Regions from separate parts of the Candidatus Brocadia sinica JPN1 genome, predicted to be linked through region 3. Evidence: riboswitches for the same ligand, from Rfam matches in the RefSeq annotation. Region 3 holds a riboswitch; each other region holds the start of a gene.
The links. A riboswitch is a leader RNA that binds a small molecule or an ion and turns the genes downstream of it on or off. The one in region 3 is predicted to bind cyclic di-GMP.

Region 1 (2,203 bases), 410 kb from region 3:
TCATTGAGATTAGCGAATATGAAAGACGGGCAAAATCTGGGGCTCACGGGATTCGGGGCATCGGCTCATCTTGTTATGAAAATGGCAAGGTATAAATATCCAAACTCGAAAGTTTTCGTATTTGCCAGAAGTGAAAGGGAAAGAACGTTTGCCAAGGAACTTGGGGCCGTTTGGGCAGGTGATATCGAAGAGGAATCACCTGGGAAACTGGACTGTATCATTGACACCACGCCGGTATGGAAACCAATAGTAGAAGCATTGGGGAATCTGGAAAGAGGCGGGAGGCTGGTAATAAATGCTATTCGGAAGGAAGAAGTGGACAAGGAAAGTCTCCTGAAATTAAAGTACTCCACACATCTCTGGCTGGAAAAAGAAATAAAGAGTGTTGCTAATGTAAGCAGGAGTGACGTCAACGAATTTTTGAGTCTGGCGGCCGAAATTCCTATTAAACCGGAAGTCCAGGAATTTGCCTTGAAAGAAGCAAACAAGGCATTGGTCGAACTTAAAGAGGGGAAAATTCGGGGCGCAAAGGTTTTAAGGATTGATTAAAGGCGAATCATTTCATCCATTTTTTTGCTATAATCTCAATCAGGAAAAACGTTTATTTTGTCGGTGTTTTTTGGTATTTTTCTTGCCATATAACGTGTAACTAAGCTAATATATAAAAATACATTACGATAAAGGCAAACCCTGAGCGATCAGGGGACGCAAAGTAAAGGGTCTTTAACATACAAGGATGTAGTTAAAGGGACGCCTTGCCAGGAAAAAAAGACAGCCTTACTGCCGAAGATGTTTTACCATGAATATCTTTGCAGTAAGGCTGTCTTTTTTGTTGGTAATGGAGGAATTGATATGTTTTGTTTCTCTCGGGTAAACCGACTGACTAATACGGATTTGGGGGATTGTTTCGGGCTGCTGCCCTTGCAATGACAATGTTCTTTTGGCGTTTATAATAAATCGTTTCCAGCGACTTCAGTAACTCTGAAACTATTCGATGATATTTTGCCTGGTGGATTTGGTGGAAAGAGGGGTGATCAGTGAAGAAGCCGAAAATCTTGCTTGCGGAAAGAAATGATGTCCTGAACAAAAAATTGAAAATGCTATTGTTTGGCAATGGATTTGAGGTCATCGAAACATCAGACAAAGGAGATGCCCTCCGATCCTTTCAAAATAATAGCCCGGATCTCGTCATTGTGGGGTCTTCTCCGGGTGATACCCGGGATGGATTGGGTGTGGCACAACAAATCCGGCAGTCTGGCTGTAATATTCCACTTATCATGATTGCAGCACACAGCTCTGAGGATCAGGCCATCGCCGCACTCAAGGCAGGAATCAACGATTATTTTAAACAACCCTTTTCGTTCGAGGAACTAATGGCGAGTGTCAAACGATGTCTCTCGGGCTTCTTTCTCCGGGAGTCGTCTAGAGAACACGGAGTAACACCGCCTTGCCTCATTGATAGTCAAAAGATGATAGGTGAGAATGTGCAGATACGGGAGATAAAGACATACATCGGGAAGGCCGCATCGACTGATACCAACGTCCTTATTACCGGAGAGACGGGTACCGGCAAGGAGTTAGCGGCTGAACTGATCCACCGGAATAGCCCCAGGAGTAAAAAACCTTTTGTCTGTATTAACTGTACCGCCATACCTGACAGTCTTTTAGAAAGTGAGCTGTTTGGTTATGAAAGAGGAGCCTTCACGGGGGCAGATTCCTTAAAGGAGGGTAAGCTGAAACATGCCGAGGGAGGGACCGTTTTTTTCGATGAGATTGGTGATATGAGCCTATACCATCAGGCAAAGATCCTGAGAGCCATCGAAAGCAAGGAAGTTCAGCGCATAGGAGGTAAGGGAAGCATCCCCCTGGACATCAGGTTCGTCGCTGCTACCAATCGAGACCTGGATCAATTGGTGGAGGAAGGTAAATTTAGAAAAGATCTTTACTTTCGGCTCAATGTGGCCAGAATCCACCTGCCTCCGTTAAGGAACCGGAAGGAGGACATTCCTCTCTTGCTCTGTTTTTACATCAGGGAATTAAACCTCAGATTCGGGAGGGAGGTTGAATGCCTCACAAAAGATGCCCTGGAATATTTGCTCTGCTATGATTGGCCGGGTAACGTTCGGGAACTGAAGAACCTTGTAGAGGCTACCTTTGTTAACCTCTCATCACGGCAGATATCTCTTTCGGATCTGCCTGAGCA
Region 2 (2,203 bases), 1.1 Mb from region 3:
CAATTGGCAAAGATTGAATGCCGCAATAACCTAATGTCCCCCCTTTAGGAACCGGAACAGTTTCAGAATATACCCTGGCACGTTTATCAGATTCGCCTGTAACTTCTAATATAGTTGTATTATTTCCTTTTTCACCAAGAGTCGGCAACTTCTGTCTAACTATTGATTTAAAGTCTTCGACTTCCATTTTCCCATTTTGTCTCCTATAAAATCGCCCCTGACTACCTCTTTTTAACCTTTTTTTCCCCAGATGTGTCTTAAGTGCGATATTCTTAATGAAGTCAACAAATTCTTTCAAACTCAGTAACTGAAGTTCATCATCGGTTCTTTTACTTAAGATATCCGATTGCCTAACAGAATCGTTTGGGTTAGAAGGACTCGGTAATTGAGACTTAAACCTTTCAGATATTTGTTCCTTTGGTTCTTCTTCAATTATTCTACCATTTTTAATATGCGAAACACGTTTTCTACTGACCTTGATTCCTTCCGTATTTATGCCAACAACGGCCTTCTTCGATGGAGTTAAGAGATATTCCTTCTGGGAATCCATATCGTGTATTATTTCGAATAGACCTTGTCTTCCTCCTACAACAGGGTTCATATAAACCTTCCCATCGTCTTGTAGAAACATAAGATAGCGATGTCCCTCCTGCAAAATTGGCGCATCGTTTACACGCATTCCTTTATCACCAACCTGCCCCCCTGCATATGACAGCTGAATTTCAGAAAATTTTTTCTGCTTAGAACGCTCTGTTTCATGAACAATTTCAATATCAGTAAAATACACTTCAGTAATAATAAATTCTTTATTGTTAAACTGGCACATTTGACGATCTACTGTACCGATACAAATAAGATCGGCAGTTTGTGCAATTTCCGCAATACTCAGACTAACTTCCATAGCTGTGACTTGCATATAATTCCCTGTAAGGTTTATTCCTACAACTACAATAAACAATAAAAACCATTTTAAAAACCAGTAATTTATTTTCTTCATTTTATCCCCTTGAATTTATTAAGGTATCCGTGACTATCATTATTCAAAGCTACACCTGTAACTTCTGCCAATTTAGCAGTTCTTACACTATAAAACTTGGCCGCATTGATAAAAGCATCCATCGCAATTGCTCTTAAAGCAGATGCATTTGCACTTTTTTCTGTCCTGTCTACTATCTCTGCATACATTACAGTTTCATCGTTTGGATACTCTTTTCGTGAGGTGTACCCCATTGTCTAAGTATTCGACAGAGCTTCCGGCAAAGTTTCTCTATATCCATAAAACAAAAAAGCCTTACTGCAAAAATGTCCATCAAAACATCTTCGGCAGTAAGGCTGTCTTCCAAAATATAACACTAAACCCTTAACTCTCTACTCTCAACTTTGTTGAAGACCCTGTTACTTTGCGTCCCCTGATCACTCAGGATTTGCCCTTTTCGTTATCCTTTTTGTAGGAGGATTTAATAGTTTTTATAATCGCTGTCAAATAAAAAATAAAATTTTAAATCATAGATCAGATTAAACAACGCCTTTGAAAAATACCTTAAGAAAATGTTAATAGCATAAAGTGTACCATAATTAGGACAAAAGAATTATTATGCTATATTAATCTGAAGTAATATATTATTATATATTTATGCATAGTACAAAGATTGAATTGGATATCTGAAAGATGGGGAAAAGTATGACATGGCACATAAGTGTGCCTTCACACTTATGTGCCATGTCACACTTTTTTCTTGAGGAAGACTCAATTCATTTATCATTTAAGACGGTGACCCTTTGCCCCCTTCCACCCACATAAATTTGAAATAAAGTAACAATTTAGTTTTTTGAAAAATTCCAACAATAACAATGTTTTACATACCGTAATAGGGGCAGACTTGAAACCTGCCCCTACAATAAATACCATTCATGCAGGATTTCAAAAAGCTACATTAATACGAAATAAATGGTAGGCGAGCCTACCCTACAAGGCGGCTCATAGCCCATTATTATAGAGATACATCACATCCAGACCAGTCAATTCCAACTTATAAAGCCTGACATTATCAATGACGCCGTTAAAATAGCCTGAATTCACCCGCGAATACCCTATTCTCATATCAGGATACGCCGTTAATGGTACGACTGTATTTCCTGCCGGATGGGTTTGCGTATTCACCAATGCGCCATTTACATAGAGCCTCTGCTCGCCCGTCGTCTT
Region 3 (2,203 bases):
AAGCACTGATTCTTGGCCGTTTGTACATTCACAGCGTTTGGCTGTGTGTGTTTCGTGTTTTTTCCTCTGGGTCTGAACTGTATCAGATTAGGTGGTGGTGCTTCGCCGATCACCGCAGTCTGAGAATCGCCAGCGCCTTCGGCGTTCCAAAGTGCAACCCCAACATCAAAGTCGCCTCTTTCACCGTCGGAAAAATCGTCTTGCGGACTAGAAGCAAACTCTATGTGAGCGCTTAGTTCACTAACATCCGTAGGGGTACTGAGACCAAGGCTGAAGTATGTTGTGACTGTACCGTAGTTCACGTCAACAGGTAGATTCTGAACAACCCATCCAGCATCGGAGAAGATATTGAGAAAGCCGCTGGATATATCAGTTGAAGAGGACAGAAGCTCTGGATTTGCACTGACGCGGCCCCAATCTGAATTTTCCTGGGTTACAGCAGAAAAGACGAAATCCACTTGCTCAAAGTTAACACCCTGTCCGGGCCCCACGGTAATGCCATCCGCATTAGCGAGGGTTACCGTGGTATTGGCGGTGAAGATCCAAAGTCCGATTAACACCGGTAATATCGTTGTGATCCTCTTTGTTACCGTGAACCTTTTTTTCATTGTCTGTTCCCTCCTTAACTAATTATGAGTGTCCTGCAAGGCTTGAAAAGCCTTGCAAATAGCCGTATTCCAGCCTTTTTTCATCTTTAAAATCCTCCTTACATCTGGTATACTATTGCTTAGCCACTTGGGTGGCCTGGTGCCACAGTAATCATCAATCATCGACAAACTCGCGAATCTGCGATCCGATTGCCGTGGTTATCCTTTTTGACTGCTCTGTATTGCCCGACACCTCGGCGAGCTGATATTGTGTTACCGCTCGATCAATTACCGCGCGCGAAAGGAACGCAGCATACCAGGGCTGCGGTCCTGGTCCATAGCGCCAGGGATCAGGGTGAGGGCTAGCTCCGGGTGGGAGTGGCTGCGGGTTCAGCAGCGCCCATGACAAGTCGCGGAGAGCTTGGGCAACCGGACCGATAGTACCATACTGCCCCCATGGATCATCGGGGTTTGGATAAGGCACGGCATCGAGCAAATTAACCAATGCGGTTTTCGTGAGAGTGATGTTTTCATTCATGGTTTGATTTCTCCGTTTGTTTTTCCTGCCGAACAGCATTACGTAGGTATACGAAAAGTTGCAACATAATACGGCTTAGTACCGATAATACGCTTAGTGGTAACTTGTTATAGCCCTATTTGGTCATATAACTAAACCCCTTTTTTTACCCGTTAAAATAAAAAAGCCTTACTGCAAAGATATTTTATGGAAAACATCTTCGGCAGTAAGGCTATCTTTTTCGCTAAAGGATAAGGCGCGTCTTTAACTACATCCTTGTACGTTGAAAGACCCTTTACTTTGCGTCCCCTGATTACTCAGGGTTTGCCCTTATCGTATGTTTTTGTTTATTCCTTCACTTTGTAAGACCAGCATTATCACATGCGATTCAAAATAACACGATATCGTTAGATGTCAAGAAAAAAATAATGATTGATATTGAGTTCTCTTTGAAACACTCATATAATAGAGATGAAACAAGGATTAACGAGGTGTTGACAGACAAAAAATAAAAGATGGGTAGTTGTCGTGAACAGAAAAAATAAAATTGAATGTGAGAAGATAGATGCCCTTATTCAACTTGCTATTCAGGAAGATATTTTTACCGGGGATATTACGACTGAAAATCTCATTCCGGAAAACTTGATTGTAGAAGGAGCATTTATAGCAAAAGAAAGCGGTGTTGTTGCCGGGTTGCCCGTTGTTGAACATTTTTTCTCTAAACTCGACAAGAACGTTTTTTTTAAACAATTGGTGAAGGAAGGAGTCTTCATTCATAAGGGTGAGACCATTGCTGTAGTAAATGGCAGATCGAAGGGTTTACTCTCTGGTGAGCGTATTGCCTTAAACTTTCTTCAGAGACTTTCTGGGATAGCAACTCTAACGGCGCAGTTTATTGAACGTATCAAACCTTTAAATACCTTCATAATGGATACGAGGAAGACCATTCCCGGATGGCGATATCTGGAAAAATATGCAGTGGCAGTGGGTGGTGGGGTTAATCACAGGATGGGCCTCTACGACCAGGTGCTGATAAAGGACAACCATCTGGATATAATAAAAAACAAAGTATTATTTAACATATCTTCTCATGATAGTA
Region 4 (2,203 bases), 440 kb from region 3:
ATTTCCCGTGTCTGCGCCGATAAGTCTCTCACAGGGATAAATATTTCCAGAAGGTGTGAAGGCGAACTCTCCGGTTCCCATTCTGCAGCGTTCAAGAGGTTTGTATCCTTCGCGCAAAATGGCGGCTATCTTGCTGTCAATTAAGCTGATAAAATGGGGTTTTTGCCGAAGATAATAATCAATATACTGTCTTGATATCTGACCATAAATTTCAGGAAGTAATTCAGCCTCTTTTTTCGACCAGGGCGCCGAAAAATCAGGATTTAAATAGATCCGCTTTAGTCCAAGGGAAGCAAGATATTCCACAACTTGAGGTAAATATTGAAAAGTCTCAGGATGATAAACCGCATTAACAAGAACGGAGGAGAGAACCTCTTTTGCGCGCTTTATCGTGTTCGTAACATCAATTGAACTTCCTTTACCATTTGAAAAGATCCTAAAAGTATCCTGTATAAATGGAGGACCGTCGCAACTTAAGCAGAATCCTATATTGTGTTCATTCAAAAAATCAGCTATTTCATCAGAAAAAATTGTCCCATTGGTTACAACAGTAAGCTCTACCAATGCATTTTTAAATGATGGATGATTTTCTATCAATTCAGTTATTTCTTTCATAAGCTCAAATTCAAGAAGCGGTTCGCCACCGAAGAAACCGATGTCAATCTTTTCTTCAGAAGGAGTATTTTTAAAGACGAAATCAATAATCTTTTTTGCGATGGTTAGGGACATCCTCGTGTCCCTTTTGTCGATGTAACAATATTGGCATCGCATATTACATTGTTGCGTAATACATAGTGTATATTTCATTGTAAATTCCCTTCCCTGTTACCAGGTAATTACACGTCATTCAAATGAAAATAAAAAAGCCTTACTGCAAAGATGTTCATTAAAACATCTTCGGCAGTAAGGCTGTCTCATAAGCAGTTTAAACTGTTTAAACCGCTTAAACGGCTAGCAAGACCCTTTACTTTGCGTCCCCAGATGACTCTGGGTTTGCCTTTATCGATATGTTTTAAAAATTACGTTACGTTATTGGACCACTCGACTATTGAAAAAATGACTTTTTCTGAAATATATTTTTGTTCATTTCAGTAAATCCAGCAAAGGCTGAATTTTATCTGCCATTTTAATGTAAACGCCCCGCACGTTAAGGCACTTTGCTTCCATCAAGGCTGACAGGGAAGGGCGCTATTGTAATTTGCTGAATCTATGCACAACTGAGGCGCAAATTCGATTCCATAGCAGATTGGTAAAAGTTTGCCTCCTCAATTTGCCAATAAATAAAGGGTTCTCGTCCCCATAGGGATCTTCATCCGTTCACTGCCAAATGAAAAGTGTAACAGGAAAATGTTACACTTTTTCAGATAACAAAAAGGCAACTGAATGCATAAATAAAACTGAAATGCCGGGAGGACTCATAAAATCAATGGACTAGCTATCACGGCAGAGAGTTCTCGAGAAGGGTTATACTGTTACACTTTTTGCAACATCTCTGTAACATCAATCTCTGAAATGTTACATCTTCCTGATTTCCCATGACATAAGCTTCTCTCTCTACCAACATCCGAATTTTTGTAATTCTGCATTCCCGGACCACCTGTTAAGATGGGTGACACTTTAGTCCTTTCTGCCGGTATTTCTCTCGTTAGGATTTATCTTTCTGGAGGGGCTAAAAAGGCTCCTCCTTAATTTGATCTACATCGTTTACAATTATTTCCGGTTGACCGTTATACAACTTAAACACACCCTTTACGAAAACAAAATTCTGTTTCATAAGCCCATTGGGAATATCCGAAGGGTCACCCAAATGCCGGATGCGAAGATAATTAATAATTTTGTCATGCCGGGGATTATTTTCAAATACGTATAAATAGAAATATTTTTGAAGCTTAACCGATAGCTCGATGGCCGTACCAGATCCTGCGCCTCTTATATTACTTATCTCACCAAAAACAACCCTCTCTTCCTCACTCCTTGCAGCAACCATCGCCTCCTCGTAATCCAGTCCATCAGGAAGGAATATAAGCCTTTTGTTATCCCTCTTTTCATCTCTGCCCGCCTGGATGTACCTTGCTCGTACCTCCCACCACATCTTAAGCAGGTGATAGGGTCGCGTGGCATCCCCCGCATGGGTTGCATCGTCCCAAATCCCCCTCCCTTCGAGCATGGCCTCCCTTTCGGCTTCCAGAAAAGCGTCATGGTA

Region 1: it holds a riboswitch for cyclic di-GMP, as region 3 does, so the genes downstream of both, BROSI_RS08510 (sigma-54-dependent transcriptional regulator) here and BROSI_RS06725 (hypothetical protein) in region 3, are expected to answer to the same signal.
Region 2: it holds a riboswitch for cyclic di-GMP, as region 3 does, so the genes downstream of both, BROSI_RS11950 (hypothetical protein) here and BROSI_RS06725 (hypothetical protein) in region 3, are expected to answer to the same signal.
Region 4: it holds a riboswitch for cyclic di-GMP, as region 3 does, so the genes downstream of both, BROSI_RS08630 (radical SAM/SPASM domain-containing protein) here and BROSI_RS06725 (hypothetical protein) in region 3, are expected to answer to the same signal.

The regions. Positions count from the first base shown of each region.
Region 1 covers NZ_BAFN01000001.1:1,906,622-1,908,824, forward strand. The annotation lists gene BROSI_RS08505 (zinc-dependent alcohol dehydrogenase family protein) at 1-549, shown strand, start outside; cyclic di-GMP riboswitch class I at 673-788, shown strand; gene BROSI_RS08510 (sigma-54-dependent transcriptional regulator) at 1,038-2,203, shown strand, end outside.
Region 2 covers NZ_BAFN01000001.1:2,638,108-2,640,310, reverse strand. The annotation lists gene BROSI_RS11955 (PKD domain-containing protein) at 1-997, opposite strand, end outside; gene BROSI_RS11950 (hypothetical protein) at 994-1,230, opposite strand; cyclic di-GMP riboswitch class I at 1,320-1,439, opposite strand; gene BROSI_RS11945 (LamG-like jellyroll fold domain-containing protein) at 1,979-2,203, opposite strand, start outside.
Region 3 covers NZ_BAFN01000001.1:1,492,333-1,494,535, forward strand. The annotation lists gene BROSI_RS06720 (hypothetical protein) at 1-608, opposite strand, end outside; gene BROSI_RS06725 (hypothetical protein) at 763-1,125, opposite strand; cyclic di-GMP riboswitch class I at 1,324-1,443, opposite strand; gene nadC (carboxylating nicotinate-nucleotide diphosphorylase) at 1,633-2,203, shown strand, end outside.
Region 4 covers NZ_BAFN01000001.1:1,936,973-1,939,175, reverse strand. The annotation lists gene BROSI_RS08630 (radical SAM/SPASM domain-containing protein) at 1-807, opposite strand, end outside; cyclic di-GMP riboswitch class I at 897-1,008, opposite strand; gene BROSI_RS08625 (thermonuclease family protein) at 1,670-2,203, opposite strand, start outside.